DNA from 2 places in the Embleya sp. L77 genome. Region 2 is predicted to be linked to the other one. Evidence: predicted binding sites of a transcription regulator. Region 2 holds the regulator's gene; the other holds the start of a gene.
The links. The regulator HspR, encoded in region 2, represses chaperone genes until heat shock. The targets are predictions, from matches to a motif close to TTGAGNNNNNNNNNCTCAA.
Positions count from the first base shown of each region.

Region 1: the regulator HspR is predicted to act here: its motif matches at 7,607-7,625, upstream of lon (endopeptidase La).

Region 1 is NZ_CM145709.1:1,183,771-1,195,944, forward strand. Features, by position in the region: gene hrpA (ATP-dependent RNA helicase HrpA) at 1-3,903, shown strand, start outside; gene ACZOOI_RS04760 (YiaA/YiaB family inner membrane protein) at 3,934-4,224, opposite strand; gene ACZOOI_RS04765 (hypothetical protein) at 4,352-4,894, opposite strand; gene lon (endopeptidase La) at 5,157-7,574, opposite strand; gene ACZOOI_RS04775 (GNAT family N-acetyltransferase) at 8,062-8,613, shown strand; gene ACZOOI_RS04780 (MFS transporter) at 8,880-10,166, shown strand; gene ACZOOI_RS04785 (NADPH-dependent FMN reductase) at 10,364-10,987, shown strand; gene ACZOOI_RS04790 (DHA2 family efflux MFS transporter permease subunit) at 11,044-12,174, shown strand, end outside.
Region 2 is NZ_CM145709.1:3,145,681-3,157,854, reverse strand. Features, by position in the region: gene ACZOOI_RS13320 (nucleoside/nucleotide kinase family protein) at 2-667, shown strand; gene ACZOOI_RS13315 (TIGR03767 family metallophosphoesterase) at 740-2,569, opposite strand; gene ACZOOI_RS13310 (heat shock protein transcriptional repressor HspR) at 2,713-3,186, opposite strand; gene dnaJ (molecular chaperone DnaJ) at 3,188-4,363, opposite strand; gene grpE (nucleotide exchange factor GrpE) at 4,485-5,078, opposite strand; gene dnaK (molecular chaperone DnaK) at 5,075-6,925, opposite strand; gene ACZOOI_RS13290 (hypothetical protein) at 7,254-8,321, shown strand; gene ACZOOI_RS13285 (hypothetical protein) at 8,318-9,292, shown strand; gene ACZOOI_RS13280 (hypothetical protein) at 9,375-10,223, shown strand; gene ACZOOI_RS13275 (hypothetical protein) at 10,267-11,217, shown strand; gene ACZOOI_RS13270 (cupin domain-containing protein) at 11,294-11,656, opposite strand; gene ACZOOI_RS13265 (RNA ligase (ATP)) at 11,772-12,174, shown strand, end outside.

The sequences.
Region 1 (12,174 bases), 2.0 Mb from region 2:
CCCCACCTGATGCTTCGGGATCAGGACCGTCTGCGCCGTCGCCTCGACCGGACCCGCAAGAACCGCAAGGGCCCGCAGCAGGTCGCCGAGACCGAGAGCCTGATCACCGCGTTCGACGCCGCCGAGATGCGGGTCGCGAACCGGCGCGCCGCCGTGCCCGCGATCGCCTACCCCCAGGCGCTGCCGGTCAGCCAGAAGAAGGACGACATCCTGGCCGCGATCCGCGACCACCAGGTCGTCATCGTCGCGGGCGAGACCGGCTCCGGGAAGACCACCCAGATCCCGAAGATCTGCCTCGAACTCGGTCGCGGCGTACAGGGCCTGATCGGACACACCCAGCCGCGCCGGATCGCCGCGCGCACGGTCGGTGACCGGATCGCCGAGGAGTTGGGCGGACAACTCGGCGACGTGGTCGGGTACAAGGTCCGCTTCAACGACCAGTCCAGTGACAACACGCTGGTCAAGCTGATGACCGACGGCATCCTGCTCGCCGAGGTGCAAAACGATCGGCTGTTGCGGCAGTACGACACGCTGATCATCGACGAGGCGCACGAGCGCAGCCTCAACATCGACTTCCTGCTCGGCTATCTCAAACAACTGTTGCCGCGCCGCCCCGATCTCAAGGTGATCATCACCTCGGCCACGATCGACCCGGAGCGCTTCTCGCAGCACTTCGACGACGCGCCGATCATCGAGGTGTCCGGCCGGACCTATCCGGTCGAGGTGCGGTATCGCCCGCTCGTCGCGGAACTCGACGAGGACGAGGACGACGACGAGGCGGGGACCAAGCGCCGACCCGACGATCGTGACCAGGTGCAGGCGATCAGCGACGCCGTGGACGAACTGCTCGGCGAGGCGTCCGGCGACATCCTGGTCTTCCTCAGCGGCGAGCGGGAGATCCGGGACACCGCGGAGGCGCTGAACAAACGACAGTTGCGCAACACCGAGGTGCTGCCGCTGTACGCGCGCCTGTCCGCCGCCGAGCAACACCGGGTCTTCCAGCAGCACACCGGCCGCCGGATCGTGCTCGCGACCAACGTGGCGGAGACCTCGCTGACCGTGCCGGGCATCAAGTACGTGATCGACCCGGGCACCGCGCGCATCTCCCGGTACAGCCTGCGCACCAAGGTGCAGCGGCTGCCGATCGAGGCCATCTCGCAGGCGTCGGCCAATCAGCGCAAGGGCCGCAGCGGGCGTACCTCGGACGGCATCTGCATCCGGCTGTACTCCGAGGAGGACTTCGAGTCGCGGCCCGAGTTCACCGACCCGGAGATCCTGCGCACCAACCTGGCCTCGGTCATCCTGCAGATGACCGCGCTGGGCCTGGGCGACATCGCCGCGTTCCCGTTCGTGGAGCCGCCGGATCGGCGCAACATCAAGGACGGCGTACAGCTCCTGGAGGAACTGGGCGCGCTGGACCCGAACGAGCCGGACGTACGCAAGCGGCTGACCCCGGTCGGGCGCAAGCTGTCCCAGCTTCCGGTGGACCCGCGGCTGGCCCGGATGATCCTGGAGGCGGACCGCAACGGTGTGGTCCGCGAGGTGCTGATCATCGCGTCCGCGCTGTCCATCCAGGACCCGCGCGAGCGACCCGTCGAACACCAGCAGCACGCCGACCAGTTGCATGCACGGTTCGCGGACAAGGAATCCGACTTCCTCGCGTACCTCAACCTGTGGAACTACATCAAGGAACAGCGCGACGAGCTGTCCTCCAGCCGGTTCCGCAAGTTGTGCAAGAGCGAGTTCCTGCACTACCTGCGCATACGCGAATGGCAGGATCTGCACAGCCAGTTGCGTTCGGCCGCCAAGTCGCTCGGGATCGAGGCGACCGGCGAGCCGCAGGAGCCGAACACACAGCACATCCACACCGCGATCCTGTCCGGTCTGCTCTCGCACATCGGCCTGATGGACCCGGCCAAGCGCGAGTACGGCGGCGCGCGCGGCACCCGCTTCTCGGTCTTCCCCGGCTCGGCGCTGTTCAAGAAGCCGCCGCGGTGGGTGATGGCGGCCGAACTCGTCGAGACGTCCAGGCTGTGGGCGCGGATCGCCGGCCGGATCGAACCCGAGTGGATCGAGCCGCTGGCCGGGCATCTGATCAAGCGCACCTACAGCGAGCCGCACTGGGAACAGAAGATGGCCGCGGTGATGGCCTACGAGAAGGTCACGCTGTACGGCGTGCCGATCGTGGCCGCGCGCAAGGTCGGCTACGGCAAGGTCGATCCGGAGCTGTCCCGCGAGCTGTTCATCCGGCACGCCCTGGTGGAGGGCGACTGGCGTACGCACCACAGGTTCTTTGCGGCCAACCGGCGACTGCTCGCCGACGTCGAGGAGCTCGAACACCGGGCCCGGCGCCGGGACATCATGGTCGACGACGAGACCCTGTTCGACTTCTACGACGAGCGCATCCCCGCCGACGTGGTCTCCGGACGGCACTTCGACGCGTGGTGGAAGAAGACCCACCGGACCGAACCGGACCTGCTGAGCTTCGAGAAGTCCATGCTGATCAACGCCAAGGCGGGCGGGATCACCGAGGAGGACTACCCGAACACGTGGGTCGAACAGGGTCTGGAGCTCAAGCTGACCTACCAGTTCGAGCCCGGCTCGAACGCCGACGGGGTCACCGCGCACATCCCGGTCGCGGTGCTCAACCAGCTCACCGGTGACGGCTTCGACTGGCAGATCCCGGGCCTGCGCGAGGAGTTGGTGACCTCGTACATCCGCGCGCTGCCCAAGGGCATCCGCCGCGGCTTCGTGCCGGCGCCGGACTACGCGCGCGCGATCCTGGCGCGGATCCCGGCCCGCCGGGGGGCGTTGGTGGACGTGCTGGAGCGCGAGCTGAGCCGGATGGCCGGCATGCCGGTCAAGCGCGAGACGTGGGACCTGGCGAAGGTGCCCGACCACCTGCGGATGACGTTCCGGGTGCTCGACGACGACCGGCGCACGCTGGCCGAGGGCAAGGACCTGGAGGCGCTCAAGCTCAAGCTGCGCGACCGGATGCGGGCCGCGGTGTCCGAGGCGGCGAGCACGCTGGACATCGAGCGCACGGGCGTGACCTCGTGGACCATCGGCGAGCTGCCGCGCGTGGTCGAGCAGCGACGCGGGCCGCTGGTGGTCAAGGCGTATCCGGCGCTGGTCGACGAGGGCACCTCGGTGGCGGTCCGGCTGTTCGACAGCGAGCCGGAGCAGTTGCGCGCGATGCGGCTCGGGACGCGGCGCCTGGTGCTGCTGAACGTGCAGTCGCCGGTCAAGCAGATCCAGGGTCGGCTGCCCAACATGGCCAAGCTGACGCTGAGTCACAACCCGCACGGGGGCATCGATGCGCTCTTCGAGGACATCCTCGCGTGCGCGGCGGACATGCTGATCCAGGACGCGGGCGGCCCGGTGTGGGATGAGGCGGGCTTCGTCCGGCTGCGCGACCGGGTCAAGGCGGGGCTGCCTCGGCTGACCGAGGACACCGTGGTCAAGGTCGAGCGCATCCTGGGCGCGTCGCACAACGTCGCCGGGCGATTGAAGGCGACCCGGAGCCCGGCCCTGGCCCCGGCACTGGCCGACCTGAAGGCGCAGTACACGGCGCTGGTACACAAGGGCTTCGTGGCCGCGGCGGGTTGGCGGCGGCTGCCGGACGTGCATCGTTATCTCCAGGCGATGGAGCGGCGCCTGCAGCGCCTGGAGGCGGATCCGGTGCGGGACCGCGAGCGCATGCTGAAGGTCCATCAGATCCAGGCTGCCTACCGGGACCTGATGGACCGCCAGACCAAGGGTGCGCCGATTCCGGCCGACGTCGCGGCGGTTCGGTGGCAGATCGAGGAGCTGCGGGTGAGCTACTTCGCCCAGTCCCTGGGCACGCCGCAACCGGTGTCGGACAAGCGGATCCTGAAGACGATCGAGGAATTGGGGTCGTAGCCGGTCTCACGCTCCGGCGCCGGCACCGTGTCAGACCAGGTCGTTCTTGAACAGGTCGTGGTCGGTCAGCAGCTTCTCCAGGCGCGCCTGGTCGACCCGGCTGACCACGGCCTCACTCTCCTGCCGGTCACGCACGACCTTGGCGATGGTGATGCTCGACGTCACGACGTAAAGCACGCCGAGGCCGAGAAAGGCCCGAATCCAGCGGTCCACCGGCAGATAGACGATCCCGATCAGAACCGCACTCACGGACACGCCGAAGGACAGCGCGGCCTGGACGAAGAAGCCATGGGTGTTGTTGGTGCGCAGCGGCGATGTCATGGCAACAGTCTTCGCCGCGCCGCCGTTTGTCACATGAGTATGTGTACTCAACTCGCCCCGGGGATCCCGGATTCGGCGGCCCGCGAGTTCCGCCGGGGCCGCCGACGCCAGGATCGTTGCCGATGGGTCAACGGTAGGCCCAGTGGCCCTTCCGGTCCTCGGGGTTCAAGGCACACGTCACGGACTCACCCTGCTTCGTGATGCCCGGGGCTCCGATCGGTGAACAGAACTGACCTCTCCCGACGCCCGTCTTGACCGCCGGCGGATCGGTCTTCGGTGGATCCGCCTTGGGGGTCTCCGCCTTCGGGGCCTCCGTCTCCGGCGCACTGACCACGTCCTGCGGCGGAGCGGCCGGCGGTGGTTCGGCGACAGCCGTGCCGGCGGGCGGAGTCGGTGTGCCGCTCACGGGAGTCACACTCGTCGACGGCGCCGTGCGCGTGGGCGCCGGTGTCGTCGCCACCCCCGAGGGGGCCGACGTCGAAGCCGGTGTGACCTTGTCCGCCTCGGAGTCGTCCTTCGAGTCGGACAGCGAACTCGCTGCGGCGGCCAGGAAGACCACGCCGGCGACGACCGCCACGCCGATCTTCAACGGGCGTTGCCAGTTCACGTACTTCCACATCAGGAAGATGCCCACCGGCGCGAACACGATCAGCAGCACGACGATCCACACCGTGCGCTGATACCAGGGAAGTTGCGGCTGAGGTTGCGGCGGAAACCCAGGCGATGGCGGAGCGGACGAACCGTCTCCCCAGCCCGGGCCCCCACCCGTTCCATATGACATGCGCGAATACTGACAGCAACCAACCGAACTTTCCGGCACGTGACCGAATCGAGATTCGCGGCCAACCGGCTTGTCCGAGCTTGGCCGAAAAATGCTGCGCGAGCCGCCCGGAAGGCGACTCGCGCAGCATGTTCTCGCAGGCCCCGCAGGGTCAGGCGGCCACGGTGTGCTCGGCGGTGGCCGGCTCCAGGGCCAGTTCCAGTACCTCGCGCACGTCGGCCACCGCGTGCACGGTGAGTCGGCTCAGGACCTCCTCGGGCACGTCGTCCAGGTCGGCCTCGTTGCGCTTGGGGATCAGCACCGTGGTGACGCCGGCCCGCTCCGCGGCGAGCAGCTTCTGCTTGACGCCGCCGATCGGCAGTACCCGGCCGGTGAGCGAGACCTCACCGGTCATCGCCACGTCCGAGCGGACCGGTCGCCCGGTCAGCAGCGACACCAGCGCCGTGGTCATCGTGACGCCGGCGCTCGGGCCGTCCTTGGGCACCGCTCCGGCCGGGACGTGGATGTGCACGCCACGGTCCTTGAGGTCGCCCACCGGCACCTCCAGTTCCGCCCCGCGCGAGCGCAGGTAGGACAGCGCGATCTGCGCGGACTCCTTCATCACGTCACCGAGTTGGCCGGTCAGGGTCAGTCCCGTACCGCCGGTCTCCGCGTCCGCGAGCGACGCCTCGATGTAGAGCACGTCGCCACCCGCACCGGTGACCGCGAGCCCCGTGGCCACCCCCGGTACCGCCGTGCGCTGTTCGGCCTTGCTCAGCAGCGACTCCGGGGTGTGCCGGGGCCGGCCGAGGTAGTCGCGCAGGTCGCCGGCGTCCACCGTGATCGGCAGCGGGTGCGCCTCGGCGTCCAGCGCCTGCCGGGCCGCGACCTTGCGCAGCACGCGGGCGATCGAACGCTCCAGGGTGCGCACGCCCGCCTCGCGGGTGTACTCGCCCGCCAGCAGCCGCAGCGCGTCCTCGGTGAAGGACACCTCGGTGTCGTCCAGGCCCGCCTTGTCCAACTGACGCTTGATCAGGTGGTCCCGGGCGATGACGACCTTCTCGTCCTCGGTGTAGCCGTCGAGGCGGACCAGTTCCATCCGGTCCAACAGCGGCTCGGGAATCGTCTCCAGGACGTTGGCCGTGGCCAGGAACACCACGTCGGACAGGTCGAGTTCGACCTCCAGGTAGTGGTCGCGGAAGGTGTGGTTCTGCGCCGGGTCGAGTACTTCGAGCAGGGCGGCGGTCGGGTCGCCCCGGTAGTCCGAGCCGACCTTGTCGATCTCGTCGAGCAGGACGACGGGGTTCATGCTGCCCGCCTCCTTGATCGCCCGGACGATCCGGCCGGGCAGCGCGCCGACGTAGGTGCGCCGGTGGCCGCGGATCTCGGCCTCGTCCCGCACACCGCCGAGCGCGACCCGGACGAACGAGCGACCCATCGCGCGGGCCACCGACTCGCCGAGCGAGGTCTTGCCGACCCCGGGCGGGCCGACCAGGGCCAGCACCGCGCCGGAACGACGACCGCCGACCACACCGAGCCCACGCTCCTCGCGCCGCTTGCGAACCGCCAGGTACTCGACGATGCGCTCCTTGACGTCGACCAGGCCGGAGTGGTCCGCATCCAGGATCGCGCGCGCCTCGGCGATGTCGTACGCGTCCTCGCTGCGGTCGTTCCAGGGCATCTCCAGGACGGTGTCCAGCCAGGTGCGAATCCAGCCGCCCTCGGGCGACGCGTCGGAGGCGTGCTCCAGCTTGTCGACCTCCTTGAGCGCGGCGGCCAGCACCTTCTCCGGCAGATTCGCCGCCTCGACCCGGGCCCGGTAGTCCTCCTCCTCGCTGTCCGGGGTGCCGTTGAGCTCGTTGAGCTCCTTGCGCACCGCGGCCAGCTGCTGCTTGAGCAGGAACTCGCGCTGCTGCTTGTCCATCCCCTCCTGGACGTCCTTGCGGATCGTCTCGGCCACGTCCAGCTCGGCGAGGTGGTCCCGGGTCCAGCCGACGACCTTGGTCAGCCGCTCCCGGACGTCGACGGTCTGAAGCACCTCGATCTTCTGCTGGAGCGTCAGGTACGGGGCGTAGCCGGAGTTGTCCGCCAGGTCGCTGGGGTCCTCCAGGGCCTGTACGTGGTCGACCACCTGCCACGCACCGCGCTTGCCCAGCACGGTGGTGACCAGGGCCTTGTACTCGCGGGCCAGCTCGTCGGTGTGCTCGTCCGTCTCGGCGTCCGCCACCCGGGTCGCCTCGACCCACAGCGCCGCGCCGGGCCCGGTGGTACCGCTGCCGATCCGCACCCGGCCCTCGCCGCGCACCACCACGACCGACTCACCCCCGGGCAGCCGCCCGACCTGCTCGATCACGCCGAGCGTGCCCACCGCCGGGTACTGCCCGTCGTCGCGCGGAACAAGCAGCACCCGCGCCTTGCTCTCACTACGGATGCCGGGTCCACCGGACCGCCCCGCGGCGGCCCGCGCGGCATCCACGGCGGCACGGGTCTCCGCGTCATCGAGTTCGAGCGGGACCACCATGCCGGGGAGGACGACCACGTCGTCCAGCGGAAGAACCGGCAGAGTCAGGGTCCCGATGGTCTCGCTCATGTCATGCCCCTCAGGTAGCCACAGTCGAAAAGTTGCGCTGCACTGACTCAAGAAACAAGAGCCCCTCTTTGTTCCCCGGTCCTCCCGAGCCTCTGTTCGCCGTGAGCGAAGTTGTTCGAGAGCCCTGAAGGCTGCATGGGTCGGGTGAGGCCTCGGGTGGCGTACAGGTTGGGGACTTTGCTCGTGTCCATGAGCGCGTCACGAACGTGTGCAGCCGCCATCCGCTCCTGACGCTGCTTCGCGAGGGGCGTCGACCCGGAGTCACCTTTCGCGGTGGCGGGCCGGATCGACGCCCCGCCTCCGGTGTCCGGCGGGCGGGCGGCGATGCCGTGCTCGTGTGGCTGTCCTGACTGCGTGCGATCCGGTTGTCTGCCTCCGGCGTGGCCGGGCGTTGGGCGCAGTGGGTGAATTCGGCCCGTGGCTCTTACGTCACGGCCGGTGAGGCGGAAGAATCGGGCGACTTGATACGAGGGGGCGAATCCTGTCAGTGAGCGACGTCTTTCCCGAACGTGTCCTGCGTGCAGGCTCGATCACACTCCGGCCGTTCAGCGCCGATGATGTCGAGGACAACCGAACCGCCTGCGCGGACGAGGTGGTCCAACGATGGATACCGCTGCCGCGGCCCTACACCGTCGAGGCATCCGTCGACTGGTGTACGAAAACGGCGCACACCCTGCGCGAGTCGGGCGACGGCATCCACTTCGCGATCTCCGATCCTGCCGACCGGCGGCTCCTCGGCGCCGTCGGGCTCAAGCGGACCGACTGGCACGAACTGGTCAGCGAGGTGGGCTATTGGGTCGCTCCGTGGGCGCGCGGACGCGGGATCGCCGCCCAGGCCACCCGCGCACTCGGGCACTGGCTGCTGACCGAGCAGGGCTTCGAGCGTCTCGAACTCAAGGCCGCCGTGGGGAACATCCCCTCGCGCAAGACGGCGATCAAGGCCGGCCTCCATCGAGAGGGCATCCTGCGCAACGCCGGCCGCCTGCACACCGGCCGGGTCGACGTCGTGGTCTATTCGCTGATCCCGTCCGACCTGTAGGAAGGGCCGCCCCCCGGGCCGCCGGTCGGCTTCGATCCCACCACTCCGGTGGGGCTGATCGACGGTTGTGGCGATGGTGCGCAACTCGACGGTGGTGGGGGCGGATTGCCGTAAGAGCGGTCGTACGCCCGAAGCGGGCCGGGGACCAGGGGCATGGCGGAAGGGTTGACGGCGGGATACCGCCAGACCCGGTGTGGTGCGGGTGGTTGTACTGGGACACACCCCGCGTCGGGGTCTCACCCACCCGCAGCGCCGAAAGGGACGTCATGTCCGTCACCACCGGATCCGCCGAGCACACGACCGGTCGAACCGACCCGTCGTCTCAGGAGCAGACCCAGGCACAGGGATACGAACAGGTACAGGGACAAGGGCGGACACCGGAACAGGAATCCCGGCAGTACTGGCCGGCCGTCGTGTGTCTGTCGCTCGGGATCTTCGCGATCGTGACCAGCGAGATCCTGCCGATCGGGTTGTTGACGCCGATCGGGGGTGACTTCGGCGTCTCGGACGGGACGGCGGGGTGGCTGATGACCGTGCCGGGCCTGCTGGCGGCGATCTGCGCGCCGCTGGTGACCGTGTGCACCGGGCGGCTGGATCGGCGGACGATGTTGGTCGCGCTGATCGTGCTCCTGGCGGTGGCGAACTTCCTTGCGGCGGCTGCGCCCGCGTTCTGGGTGATGCTGGTGGCGCGGTCGCTGGTCGGGGTCACCATCGGCGGGTTCTGGTCGATCGGGGCGGGGTTGGCGCCTCGGTTGGTGCGCGCGAAGGCGGTGGGTACGGCGACCGCCGTGATCTTCGCGGCTGTGCCGGCCGGTTCGGTGTTGGGCCTGCCGGCGGGTACACAACTGGGCGAACACATCGGCTGGCGTGCCTCGTTCGTGGTCATGGGCGTGATCGCGCTGGGCGTGTCGATCGCGCTGCTCGTACTGCTGCCGCCGCTGCCCGCACTTCAGGTGACCCGCGCCGCGGTGTTGCGTGGGCTGTTGCGCGGCACCGACATCCGGATCGCACTCGCGCTGACCGCCCTGATCGTGATCGCGCACTTCGGCGCCTACACGTACGTGACGCCGTTCCTGGAGCAGGTCACCCACGTGGATCGCGGGCTGATCGGCGCCTACCTGCTGGCCTTCGGCGTGGCCGGCATCGTCGGCAACTTCGTCGCGGGCGTGACCATGGCGCGCAGCCTGCGGGCGACGTTCCTCACGTGTGCGGTCCTGATCGCCGCGGCCACGCTGCTGTTCCCGCTCCTGGGTCGGTGGGATGCCGGCGCGATCGGCCTGCTCGTGGTGTGGGGTCTGGCCTACGGCGCCGTGCCCGCCTGCTCTCAGACCTGGTTCGCCCGCTCCGCCCCGCAGGCTCGGGAAGCCGCCATGGTGGTATTCACGTCGTCCTTCCAACTCACCTTCGCCGTCGGTGCGCTCCTCGGCGGAGCCGTCGTGGACGCCACCTCCCCGTCGACGGTCATGCTGTGCGCCGGCGCCGTCGCCCTCACGATGGTCGCCACGATCTCCACGGTCGGCGGCCCCGCCGAAACGGCTCGGCACACCCCCTGATCAGCGGCCTCGGCCGCCTTCTCCGAGTGCGTCCACCCCGCCGCCACGTGCCCTCGCGCACCCGCCGCGAGGGGCGAAGCGCGCGACCGGACTTGACTTCAAGTCGACTTCAACTTCTAGCGTCTTCACCAGGCGCTCGGAGGAAGCACTTCCGGGGCCGCGCAGGACAGTTCGCACTTCTCTTCTTGGGGGCTTCCATGAGCATCGCCACGCACACGACCGCCGGCACGAGCGCCCACCCGAACACCGACCCCTTCCGGCTGGCCGTCATCGTCGGCAGCACCCGGGAAGGGCGTTTCGCCCCCGTGGTGTCCAACTGGTTCGCCGCCACGGCCGAGCAGCACGGGGACTTCGAGGTGGACATCATCGACCTGGCACACGACCGGCTGCCCGACGTGTGGGCGCCGATGGGCAGCGAACCCGCCGCCGTGGTCGACGCGGTGGGCGCTCGGCTGGCCGCCGCGGACGCGTTCGTGGTGGTCACGCCCGAGTACAACCACAGCTTCCCGGCCGGGCTGAAGAACATGATCGACCTGTTCCGCAGCGAATGGCAGGGCAAGCCGGTCGGGTTCGTGTCCTACGGCGGCATCTCCGGCGGCCTGCGTGCCGTCGAACAGCTGCGTCTGGTCTTCGCCGAGCAGCACATGGTCACCACCCGGGACGGGCTCGCCTTCCCGATGGCCTGGGAGAAGTTCGACGCCGAGGGTCGGCCGGTCGACGTCGCGGGCACCGAGGCCGCCGCCAAGGTGATGCTCGATCAGCTCGCCTGGTGGACCGAGGCCACCCGGTCGACGCGCGTGCGCCGCCCGTACGGCGTCTGAGCGCCGGTTCCCGAAGCAGCCGCAGCCATTCCTCCGCCGAACGCCAGGAGCCCGTGATGGCATCGACCACCGCCCCGGCCGCGAGCACGCCCGCGACCGCCGTCCCCACCCCTTCCCGCAGCGTCGCGATGATCGCCCTCGTGGTCGTCCTCGGTTCGGTGATGTCCGTGCTCGACGTCACCGTCGTCAACGTCGCGCTCAACCACCTCGCGCAGGACTTCGACGCCCCGCTGGCCACCATCCAGTGGGTCGCGACGGGGTACACGCTGGCCCTGGCCACCGTCATCCCGGTGGCCGCGTGGGCAATGGGCCGGTTCGGCACCAAGCGCCTGTACATGTTCTCGATCGGCACCTTCGCCGCCGGTTCCGTGCTGGCCGGGCTGGCCTGGTCGGCCGAGTCGCTGATCGCCTTCCGGGTCCTGCAAGGGCTCGGCGGCGGCCTGATCATGCCGGTCGGGATGACCATCCTGGCCCGCGCCTCGGATCCGAGCCGGATGGGCCGCACGATGGCCATCCTGGGCATCCCGATCCTGATCGGCCCACTTGCCGGTCCGATCCTGGGCGGGTGGCTGGTGGACGACGTCTCGTGGCGCTGGATCTTCTTCATCAACGTGCCGATCGGCGCCGTCGCCCTGACCCTGGCCGCCAAGGTCTTCCCCCGCGATACGCCGCAACCGACCAAGCCGCTGGACGTACCCGGACTGCTGATGCTCTCCCCCGGTCTGGCACTGCTGATCTACGGTTTGGCCACCGGCGGCGAGAAGGGCGACTTCGGCTCCACCGGGGCGGTGGTCCCGGCCGTGCTCGGCGCGCTCCTGGTGATCGGCTTCGTGGTCCGGGCGTTGCGGATCGAGCACGCGTTGATCGACCTGCGGCTGTTCCGCAGCCGCCCGTTCGTGGCCGCCGCGGGCACCATGGTGCTGTTCGTCTGCGCGTACTTCGGTTCGATGATGTTGGCCCCGCTGTACTACCAACTGGTCCGCGGCGAAAGCGCCACCGCCTCCGGCATGCTGGGCGCGCCGCAGGCCCTGTTCACCGCGGTGTCCATGCAGATCGCCAGCCGGCTCAGCGACCGGATCGCGCCGGGCCGGATCGTGCCGGTCGGGATCGTGGTCGCCGCCTCCGGCTTCCTCGCCTTCACCACGCAGGTCGCCGCGGACACGCCGTACTGGGTGCTGATGTCCTGC
Region 2 (12,174 bases):
CATGCCAGATGTGTCCGGTGCCCTCGAAACGCTCGACGCGCTTGCGGATGCGGCGGTACGGCTGATTCCGGCGGCGCCCGACGCCGACCGTGTCGTGCTCGGCCTCGCCGGTCCACCGGGCGCCGGGAAGTCCACCCTCGCCGGTCGCCTGGTGCGCGCGATCGAGCAGCGGGTCGGCGCCGGCACCGCCGCCTACATGCCACTCGACGGCTTCCACCTGTCGAACCTGCAGCTCAAGCGGGTCGGCCGGTTGCACCGCAAGGGCGCGGTGGACACCTTCGACGTGTGGGGCTACGCGAGCACGCTGGCGCGCGTGGTGCACGAGGTGGACCGGGACGTGTACGTGCCGGACTACGACCGCACGCTGCACGAACCGGTGGCCGCACGGCACGTGGTCCGACCCGGCACCCGGATCGTGGTGACCGAGGGCAACTACCTTGCGCTGGACGCCCCCGGCTGGACCGACGCCTACTGCCTGATGACCGAGGTCTGGTACGTGCACGCCTCGGACCGGGTCCGCGACGAGCGGTTGACCAGGCGCCAGCGCCGGGGCGGGCGCAGCCCCGGCGAGGCGATGGCCTGGGTCGCGGGCAGCGACCGGCCCAACGGCGAACTGGTCAAGCGCTCCAAATCCCGCTGCGCGCGGGTGGTGACGGTGGTGTGGTGACTCCGCACCCGCACCGGCCGGCTGGGTGCGACGGCCCGGCCGGCCGACCGCGGCGCCCGGGCCGGACACGGCCTAGGTGAGCCACGCCGGCGTCGGCACCAGCAGTTCCACGTTGCGGTCCTCCAGTCGACCGCGGCGGCCGTCCACCTTGGGGTCGGGGCGGTCGCGCTCCTGCCAGTCGTTGCCCGCGAGTTCGCGGGCGAGTGCGGCCAGGGCGACCGGGTCGTCCAGCTTGCCGCCGTTGGACTCCGGCCCGGCGGAGTCGACGATGGTGCCGTAGATGGAGAGCGTGCCGTTCTTGTTGTCGCCGATCTCCACGATCCGCGCCTGCGAGGGCCAGTCGATGTGCGAGGCGGTGTTGATCTCCCAGAAGCCGCCGGGGACGGCGCTGCCGGCCGGTCGCGGGTAGGGCTTCACGTTGTTGTCGTGGGTGTGCCCGTTGACCCACAGCACCACGTTCGGGAAGCGCAGCAGCAGCGCCAGCACCTGCGGGCCCAGGATCCGCGCGGGTTGCCCCGAGGGCACCGTCTTGTTCACCAGCGTGTCGATCGTGTGGTGGCTGAACAGCACGAACAGCATGTCCTTGCCGGTGCCCTGGACCACCTTGCCCTGCTCGTCCAGGTAGCTGGAACTGCCCTTGACCAGGTGGTCCTGGAGCCAGGCGAACTGGGTCGGGTCCAGGCAGCCGGAGTCCAGGCCGTACTGGTTCACCGTGTCCAGGACCAGGCAGCGCACCCGACCCTGGTCGAAGCTGTAGTACGCGGTCTTGGCGTCCAGGTTCGCCTGGGTGAAGCCGTGGCCCTTGGGCAGGCCGGTGGTGTTGAAGTGCTCCTTGATCGTCTCCGCGCGGTCGATCAGCCGGCGGTCCGGGTCGGGGGTGACCTTGCGCTTGGGGCCGGCCAGCAGTGCGGCGAGGGCGTCCGGCTTGCCGTTCTGCAGCCCGAGCGCGAGCGAGACGATGGTCTGGCCCGGGGATATGTCGAGCACCTTCTCGTCGCCGACCGCGACCTTGGCCAGCAACTCGGTGACCGGCAGGTTGCCCTGGACCAGACCGTCGTGGTTGCCGTACGCGGTGTACCAGGGGGTCTTCAGGCCGGTCGCCTCGAACGGACGCCGGCATGCGTCGAGCAGGCCCGGCACGGTGGGGAAGCCGTAGTCGCGCCGGGGCACGTCGTCCTTCTGCCCGGCCGGCGTGCCGTCCGGGTGCCAGTAGCGCTCGTGGTACGCGACCGCGTCCATCGGGCCCTCGTACTTGTTCCGGTCGCCCGAGTCCGGGGTCACCTTCTTGCCGCCGTCCAGCACGTCGATGTACCAGCGCAGCTCGTTGAACTGGATGTTGTCGGTGTTGTCGCCCGTGCAGATGGTGAAGGCCAGCGGTTGGCCGAGGGCCGGGCCCTTGCCGATCCGGTTCAGCGACCGCACCATCGCCTCGGCGATCTGTGCGGTCAGCACCTCCTGCGGGCGGTGCGACGACTGGAACGGCAGCAGTTTCGCGAACGGCTGGTCCTTGTCGCTGTGCCGGTCCAGGAAGTCCACCCGCGCGGTCGACTGCGAGTCCTGGATATGTATGTCCGTCAACTGGGTGAAGGCGACCAGCGGTTGGCTTTTGGCCTTGATGCCGGGCCCGGCACCGGGGGCCAACTCGGTGCGCAGCAGGTGCGGTTCGCCGGGACCGGCGACCACCTTGCGGTAGCCGCCCGCGCCGGGCGGGCCGAGCACCAGGGTGCGTTCCAGCGTGGTGCCGGCCGGGGCGGCCGAGCCGCCCGGGGTCGGGGCGCCGGACTTGGGCGCATCGCTCGACTTCTTGTCCGGCTCGTCCTTGGCGTCGGTGCACGCCGCCGCTCCGAGCAGTGCCGCACTCGCGGCCGAGTACTTCAGGACGTCCCGACGATTCGGCTTCATGCGGCGACCCTACTGACGCGTATCGAACGGCATCAAGGAATGCCCGCGAGCCGGCCGCAGCCCGCCGCCGCACGAACGAGGGGCGCGGCCGAAGCCACGCCCTCGGTGTATCCCATGGCCGGCCGATTCCGCCGGCCCGTCGGTCAGTCGGTACGCCCGCGCCTGGGCTTCCAGACCACGAGCGCGGTGCCCGCCTGCGGCCGGACCGGGACCAGGTCGCGCCGGTAGGACGCATGAACGGCCGCCTCGCGGCGGGCGCTCGCGTCCGTCGCCTCGTGCAGCGCGTGCTCCAACTCGGCCACGCGCATGCGCAGCGCGAGCACCTGGTTCTCCAGCTCCAGGATGCGCTTGATCCCGGCGAGGTTGATGCCGGCCTCCTGGGAGAGCCGCTGCACCTCGCGCAACTGCATGATGTCGCGGGCGGAGTAGCGCCGCCCGCGACCGGCCGTGCGGTCCGGCGAGACCAGGCCGAGTCGGTCGTATTGGCGCAGCGTCTGCGGATGCAGGCCGGACAGTTGTGCGGCCACCGAGATCACGTAGACCGGAGAGGTCTCGTCGATCTCGTAGCCACGCCGCCCGCCGATGCCGCCGTCGCCGCCCAAGCCGCCCGGTCGCATGTCATGCCCCCTTCGCCGCGTCCAACAGATCGGCTCGGGGATCGTGCGCGACGGTCGCCTCGCGGAACGCCTCCAGCGCCTCGCGCGCCTTGTCGTTCAGCTGCTGCGGGACCGTCACCTCGATGGTGACCAGGAGGTCGCCCCGAGTGCCGTCCTTGCGTGCCGCACCACGCCCGCGGACGCGCAGTGTCCGGCCGTTGCCCGTGCCCGCGGGGAGCTTGAGCGTGACCGGGACGCCGCCCAGGGTGGGCACGGTGACCTCCGCCCCGAGAGCGGCCTCCGGGAAGGTGACCGGCACGGTGACGGTGAGGTTGTCGCCCTTGCGACCGAATACGGCGTGCGCCTTGACGTGCACCACGACGTAGAGGTCGCCGGAGGGGCCGCCGCGCTCGCCGGGAGCCCCCTTGCCCTTGAGCCGGATCCGCTGGCCGTCCTGGACCCCGGCCGGGATCCGCACCTGCATCGTGCGCGAACTCTTGGCCCGGCCACTGCCGTTGCACACGATGCACGGGTCGTCCACCAGCAGTCCGCGACCCTTGCAGTCGCGGCACGGCTCGGAGAAGCCGAAGCCGCCCTGCGGTCGACTCACGTTGCCGGAGCCCGCGCAGGTCGGGCACATCCGCGGGGTGGTGCCCGCGGCCGCGCCCGTGCCGTTGCAGTGCCGACACGCCTCGGAGCTGGTCAGTCGGATCGGCACGGTCGCACCGTCGACCGCGTCCGCGAAGCCGAGGGTGACCTCGGACTCCACGTCCGAGCCGCGCCGCGGCTGCTGGCGCCCGGTCTGGCGACCGCCGCCGAACAAGCCGCCGAAGATGTCGCCCAGGCCGCCGGTGCCGCCCGCACCGCCCTGCTGCTGGCCGCCGAAGATGTCGCCGAGGTCGAAGGGGAAGCCGCCGGCGCCGCCCGGCCCGCCGCCGGGGCCGCGGAAGCCGCCCCCGCTGCCGAACAGGGTCCGCGCCTCGTCGTACTCCTTGCGCCGCTTCTCGTCGGCGAGCACGTCGTAGGCTTCCGAGATCTCCTTGAACCGTTCCTCGGCCCTGGTGTCACCCTTGTTCTTGTCCGGGTGGAACTCGACGGCGAGCTTGCGGTAGGCCTTCTTGATCTCGGCGGTGCCGGCGTCCTTGGGGACGCCGAGCACCTTGTAGTAGTCCTTCTCCAGGTAGTCCTTCGTACTCATGCGCCCCTCGCCGATCGGGTCGGGGTGCCCTCGTGCTCCGAGCGCCCGTTTCCGGATTCACTCCACCCGCGCATCGGCGTCCCTCCTCTCCGCTTCTCGTCGTCTGGTTCCCGGTGACGGTTCAGCTGCCGGCCACTTCGCCCGACTCCTCCGGACCGCCTTCGGCGTCCGCCGTGGGCTCCGCGACCGCCACCCGCGCCGGGCGGATGATCCGTTCGCCGACCTGGTAGCCGGGCTGCAGGATCTCCACGCACGTGGGCTCGGTGACATCGGTCGCGTACGAGTGCAGCAGCGCCTCGTGCACCGTGGGGTCGAACGGGTCGCCCTTGGAACCGAAGCTCTGCAGCCCCATCTTGGCCACGATCGACTCCAGCGACTCGGCGACCGACTTGAAGCCGCCCGCCAGTTCGCCGTGGTCCCGGGCCCGGCCGATGTCGTCGAGCACCGGGAGCAGTTCGCTCAGCACCTTGATGGCGGCCAGTTCGCCCGCCACGTTGCGGTCCCGCTCGACGCGCTTGCGGTAGTTCGCGTACTCGGCCTGGAGCCGCTGCAGGTCGGCCGTGCGCTCGCCGAGCTGGTTGCGCAGCTCGGCGGCCTCGGCCGCCCCGGGGGCCGGGGCCGCCGCCGAGGCGGCGGTCCCGGTTTCCGGCTTCGGCTCTGTCTCTTGGGCGTCGCCCGGGACGGCGCCGTGGTTCGAGCCGGTCCCTTCGGTCACGCAGCACCGCCCTTACGGTCCTCGTCGACGATCTCGGCGTCCACGACGTCGTCGTCGGCAGTGTTGCCCGCGGCGTCGCCGGTCGAACCGGCCGCACCCTCGGCGCCGGGCTGGGAGTTCGCGTACATCGCGGTGCCCAGCTTCTGGCTCGTGGTGCTGACCTTCTCCGCGGCGTCGCGGATCGCGGCCAGGTCCTCGCCCTTGAGGGCGTCCTTCAGCTCGGTGAGCGAGGTCTCCACCTCGGTCTTCACGTCGGCCGGGACCTTGTCGCTGTTGTCCTTGATGAACTTCTCGGTGGTGTACACCAGTTGCTCGGCCTGGTTGCGGGTCTCCGCAGCCTCGCGGCGCTGGTGGTCCTCCTCCGCGTGCGCCTCCGCCTCGCGCATCATCCGGTCGATGTCGTCCTTCGGCAGGCCGGAGCCGCCGGTGATGGTCATCGACTGCTCCTTGCCCGTGCCCAGGTCCTTGGCGGACACGTGCACGATGCCGTTGGCGTCGATGTCGAAGGTGACCTCGATCTGCGGCAGCCCGCGCGGGGCCGGCGGCAGGCCGGTCAGCTCGAACATGCCGAGCTTCTTGTTGTAGGCGGCGATCTCGCGCTCGCCCTGGAACACCTGGATCTGCACCGACGGCTGGTTGTCCTCGGCCGTGGTGAAGATCTCCGAACGCTTGGTCGGGATCGTGGTGTTGCGCTCGATCAGCTTGGTCATGATGCCGCCCTTGGTCTCGATACCGAGAGACAGCGGCGTCACGTCCAGCAGCAGGACGTCCTTGACCTCACCCTTGAGCACACCGGCCTGGAGCGCGGCGCCGACGGCCACGACCTCGTCCGGGTTGACGCCCTTGTTGGGCTCCTTGCCGCCGGTGAGCTCGCGCACCACGTCGGCCACGGCCGGCATCCGGGTCGAGCCGCCGACCAGGACGATGTGGTCGATCGCCGAGAGCGGGATGCCCGCGTCCTCGATGACCTTCTGGAACGGCACCTTGGTGCGGTCGAGCAGGTCCTGCGTCAGCTGCTGGAACTGGGCGCGGGTGAGCTTCTCGTCCAGGTGCAGCGGGCCTTCGGCCGAGGCCGTGATGTAGGGCAGGTTGATCGAGGTCTCCATCGAGGAGGACAGCTCGATCTTGGCCTTCTCCGCCGCCTCGCGCAGACGCTGGAGGGCCATCTTGTCCTTGGACAGGTCCACGCCGTGCGCGTTCTGGAACTGCTTGACCAGGTGGTCCATGACCCGCTGGTCCCAGTCGTCGCCGCCGAGGTGGTTGTCACCGTTGGTGGCCTTGACCTCGACCACGCCGTCGCCGATCTCCAGGAGCGACACGTCGAACGTGCCGCCGCCGAGGTCGAAGACGAGGATGGTCTGCTCGTCGGCCTTGTCCAGGCCGTACGCCAGCGCCGCCGCGGTGGGCTCGTTGACGATGCGCAGCACGTTCAGACCGGCGATCTCGCCGGCCTCCTTGGTGGACTGCCGCTCGGCGTCGTTGAAGTACGCCGGCACGGTGATGACCGCGTCGGTGACCTTCTCGCCGAGGTAGGCCTCGGCGTCGCGCTTGAGCTTCATCAGGATGCGGGAGCTGATCTCCTGCGCGGTGTACTTCTTGTCGTCGATCGCCACGGACCACGTGGTCCCCATGTGGCGCTTGACGGACCGGATGGTCCGGTCGACGTTGGTGACGGCCTGACGCTTGGCCACCTCGCCGACCAGCACCTCACCGTTCTTCGCGAAGGCAACCACGGACGGTGTGGTCCGCGACCCCTCCGCGTTGGTGATGACGGTCGACTCGCCGCCTTCCAGAACGCTGACGACGGAGTTCGTCGTACCGAGGTCGATACCGACCGCACGTGCCATGATTCGCTTCCTCCACGGAAAGAGTTGAGTGGTTGTCGCTCAAGGATGAGCCGTCGGGTGCAACCGGTCAAATCGCTTGAGTATTCCTGACTCAACTTTAGTGCCTCGCGCGCTGTGAGGGGCGGTTTTCCGGCGGTGGCGACCCGGCGGTCGGGACGCATGGCGTCATCGAAACGTTGTGCGCCCCCGGAGACTTATTCAGGTGAATGTCGCCACAAACGACACCCTTGACCTCTGCGGTCCCTCCAGGCGCATGGCAGCATGTCTCCGCGCCTGATGCCTGCAAGCACACGCCAGGCGAAAGCCGAGATCCGAGGGGGACCTCCCGATGAGCGATGGTCAGGGCTATCCGCCTGTGCCGCCGATGCCACCCGGCCCGCCGGGACAACCGGGACAGCAGGGACAGCCGGGCCCGCCGCAGGGTGGCTATCCGCAGCAGGGTGGGTACCCACAGCCCGGCGGCTTTCCGCAGCAGCAACAACAACAGCAGCAGCAGGGCGGCTTCCAGGAGCCCGCCGGCTATCCGTACCCGCAGTACAGCCAGTACGGGCACTACCAGCAGTACGGGCAGAACCCGATCCAGCTGGACCCGAACGGCCGGCCGCCGCGCGGGGGCCGCAGCAAGAAGGTGATCGGCACCTGGATCGTCGGTGTCACCGGCGCGATCGTCGCATCCGTCGTGGTCGCGCTGGTCGGCTTCGACGACCCGACCGACAAGAAGGACCCGGCCGCGCAGAAGACCACGGCCGCGCCGATCGTCACCGGCAAGTCCGCCGCCCCGCAGAACACCGCCGCGACCGGGCCCAAGAAGGCCGACATCACCAACACGCTGAAGATCCCGGACACGCTGCCCGCGATCACCGGGCCCAAGTTCGCCAACCTCTCGGTCGACCCGAAGACCTGGCCCAAGGCCTGTGACCTGCTGACCGACGAAGAGATCAAGACGGTCATCCCCGAAGCCACGATCCGCGAGCGCAAGAGCTACATGGGTCGGTACTCGAACATGTTCGGCAAGGCCGTCAACGACAACGAGTGCGACATCCTGCTCGACCTGCCGAACCTGCAGTCCTCGGACTATCCCGCGAAGATCAACGTCACCACCTACGGCTTCAAGCCGTTGGCCGACGAGAAGACCTCCTTCGCCAAGGAGAAGACGCAGGCGGAGACGGCCACCAAGGCATACCCCGACCAGTACGACGACATCCCGGCCGCCAAGCTCGGCGTGGACGGGGCGTTCCGCGACAACCGTACGGTGCAGATCTCCAAGAACGGCTTCCGGGTCTGGGTCACCGTGGACGCCCAGATCGAGGACTCGCAGGGCAACCCGCTCAAGGGGAACACCATGGCGCGTCAGTACGGTCCGACCGTGGCCGCAGTCGTCGGGCAGAAGCTGTGAGCGGGGGTTGGCCGCAGGGCCCCGGGCAGCACGGCGGCGGCCACGGCCAACCCGGGCAGTACCCGCAACACCCGCCGCAGCAGCCGGCCTTCCCGCAGCAGCAGGGCCATCCGCAGCAACAGGGCTATCCGCCGCAGCAGCCCGGCTACCCGCCGCCGGGTCCGTACGGACCGCCCGGCCACCCGTACGGGCAGCCCACGCCGCCGCGCCGGAACAACCGGTTCGCGCTGTGGGCCGCGGTCGCGGTCGTCCTGATCGGAGCGGGCGTCGGCGGCTTCGTGCTGCTGAACAAGGACGACGACGCGGACACCGCCAAGCCCGGCCCGACCTCGGTCGGCCCCGCGGCGCCGGGGGCCTCCGGCGGCGGCAAGAGCGGCCCGCCCGGCGAGAGCGCGGCGCCGGCCGATCGCCCGATGGTTTTCCCCGCAGCGCCGCCGGCCGACGCCGGGCCAAAATTCAACGCGACCAACGACGGCAAGACCTGGCCGAAGGCGTGCGACATGTTCTCGGACGCGCAGCTCGGCAAGGTCGTCAAGGGCGCCACGGTCAAGACCAGGAAGCCGGACACGACCGTCTCGGTCAAGTACGACTTCCCGGGCGCGGCCGACAACCAGTGCAGGTTCGACCTCGATGTACCCGACCCGAACAATCCGAAGTATCCGACGTACGCCAAGATCGAGCTCACACTCCACGAGGTGAGCACGCCGGCGATCGCGAAGGGCCACTACGGCGACACCAAGAAGAACCACGGACGCAAGCCGTTCGGCACGTTCGAGGAGTTGGGCACGAAGCTGGGCACCGACGACGCGTTCCGCGACGACTCCTACATCTACTTCCACAAGGGCCCGTACTTCGTGGAGTTGTACATGTCCAGCGGAGTGGACGGTCCGGGTGGGGCGAGGCTGCCGAGCGACGACGCCGTCAAGCAGTACGGGCCGACGCTCATCGGCTACCTCGTGGCACGGATGTAACCCGCGGTACGCGCGGTAGGGCAGCAACGGCGACAGCGCATCGGAACAGCGCATCGGATCAGGCATCAGGAGGGGTACGGGGATGGTACGAATCGGGAACCCAGGGGGGAACCACTACGGCGGGCCGCACCAGCAGCAGCCGCCGTACGGTCAGCCCGGGATGTACCAACAGCCGTACCCCGGCGGACCGATGCCGCCCCACGAGCCGCCGCGCCGGAGCAAGCTGAAGCCGATCCTGGGCTGGCTCGGCGTGGTGATCGGCGGCGTGCTGGCCACGGTCGCGGCCTCGTACATCGTCGACGAGATCAACAAGAAGAACGACAAGGGTGACAAGCCGGTCGCGGAGAACGGCGTCGCGTTCCCCGACGGATACACCCCGCCGCCCGGTGTGGCGTTCACCGACGGCGCCAAGTTCCGGGCGTCCGGGGACACCGGCACGTGGCCGGACGCGTGCACGATGCTCTCCGACAAGGAGATCCAGAACGCGGTCCCGGACGCGAGCATCGTGGGCTCGCGGCAGGGCCGCAAGGGCGCGAAGGCGCCCCGGAACACCGAGTGCACCGTGCAGATCAAGCTGCCCAACCTCCAGGACGCCGCGACGCCGGGCAAGCTCACCATGACCATCAAGGCGATCGGCGATGCCGCGCCGGTCAAGGACGTGTACGAGAAGGCCAAGGCGGACGCGGCCCCGTACTCCGGCTTCGAGGACCTCGCGAACAAGCTGTTCGTCCAGGACGCGTTCCGCCAGAACGGCAAGCTGAACCTGTACAAGCAGGGCGCCAAGCCGGACTCGCCCGGCTACTACGTGGTCCTCGAGGTCAGCGCGAAGACCAAGGACTCCTCGGGCGCCGACGAAGCACCCGACACCTGGACGAAGAAGGCCGGACCGGCCCTGGTGCGCGTCCTCAACATCAAGATGACGGACGACTGATTCGCCGTCGTCCCTCGACGGTTCGTCACCACGGGAGCACTCGATGACCGGCCAGTACAACAGCCCGAACTCCGGCCAATACCCCGGCCAAGGGCCCGGCTACCCGCCGCAGGGCGGGTACGGCCAGCAGCCGCCGCCCGGCCGGTACGGCGGGCCGGGGCAGTACGGGCCGCCGCCCGGCTACGGGACGCCCGGTTACCCGCCGCCGTATCCGCCCGAGCCGCCGCGGCCCAACCGCCGCAAGCAGGTCTTCAGTTGGCTGGCCGTGCTCGCGGCCGGCACGGCGGCGACGGTGATCGCGGCACTGCTGATCAACGGCACGGACGGGAAGAAGAACGAAGCGGTCAAGTTGCCGCCCACGGAGAGCGTCCGCAAACTGGAGAGCTTCGACCCGAACGCGGTCGCCGGCACCCCGAGCGTGGCGGCGTCCAAGGCCGCCTCGCGCCCCGAGGCGCCGCCCGCGCCCAAGAGCGGCGGCAAGTTCGCGCCGGTCGCAAGCGACATGTCCACCTGGCCGGACGTGTGCGACCTGATCCGGCCGGACGAGATCGCCAAGGTCATCCCCGAGGTGCTCACCCAGGAGGAACAGGGCACCGCCAAGGCTGCCGGTTCCTACGCGTCCCGGGGGCCGGCGGTGCGCAGCACGACCTGCCTCTACACGATGACCTCCAAGCGCGGCTTCGGCTACAGCAACGTGATCAAGCTGACCATCCAGATCAACAACATCGACGCTCCCAAGGAGCTCGACTACAACTGGGACCTCGGCAAGAACAGCGCGCAGCGGGTCGCGTCCGACTTCAAGGCGCTCGGCACCGCCGGGGGCGCCGACGACGCCTACTACTCGAGCAACACGTTGCGGATGCGCAAGGGGCAGTACGCCCTTCAGATCGACGGTTCGGGCAGCCTCACCAAGGAGGGCACCGACCGGCCCTGGAGCGGATGGCAGAGCGAACTGCTGCCGAAGTTCGTGTCGACCATCACCGCCAAGATCTGACCCGCTCGCACTCCGGCACCCCGGCGGGTCGCGGCGATCGCCACCCGCCGGGCCAGCGCCCCGGGCCGGCCGCGGCCTACGCGTCGCGGTGCACCGTGTTCGGGGTGAAGCCCGGGAGGCAGACGGCGATGTAGTCGGCGCCCTCGGTGCCCCTGGTGCTGTAGCGCACCCATTCGCCGGCGGCGGTGTGGATGGCCTGGCCGGCCGTGACCTCCTGGACGCCGCCCTCGAACTCGACGGTCAGCACGCCGCGCAGGACGACCGTGTACTCGTCGAACTCGGGGCGCTGGCCCGGCTCCTCCCAGCCGCCCGGGCTGGTCATGTGCGCGATGCTGAGCGCCTCGTCGCCGGTGTTCACCCGGCCGACGAACTCGCGAATGGTCTTGGGGATGTTGCCGGCGGCCTCGACAACCGTCGGCTTCTCGATGAAGTTCGGCATGAGTCCCATCCTGTCCCAGGGCGCCGGTAAATCGTTGGCCGCCCCGCCCGGATGCTTGGGACCGTGGGGTGCACGGGGATTCACCCCGAAGCGAGCACGGGGGAAGGGGCGCCTCATGTCCACACTCAGGGTCACGGCCGAGCGGTTGGTCGTACACGCACACCCGAACGCGGATGCGCTGGAGCTGGCCCAGGTCGGGCTGTACCGCGCCGTCGTCGCCAAGGGGGCCTACGTCACCGGTGACGTCGCGGTGTACATCCCGGAGCAGTCGGTGCTGCCGGACCCGCTGATCGAGGAGCTCGGGCTCACCGGGCGGCTCGCGGGGTCGGCGAAGAACCGGGTCCGGGCGATCCGGCTGCGCGGCGAGCTCTCGCAGGGCATCGTGTGCCGGCCGGCGGCGTTGGCCGGCCTGGACCTGGCGGCCGCGCTCGCCGACGACAAGGACTTCGCCGAACTGCTCGGCATCGTCAAGTGGGTGCCGCCTATCCCCGTGCACATGAGCGGCGACATCGTGCCCG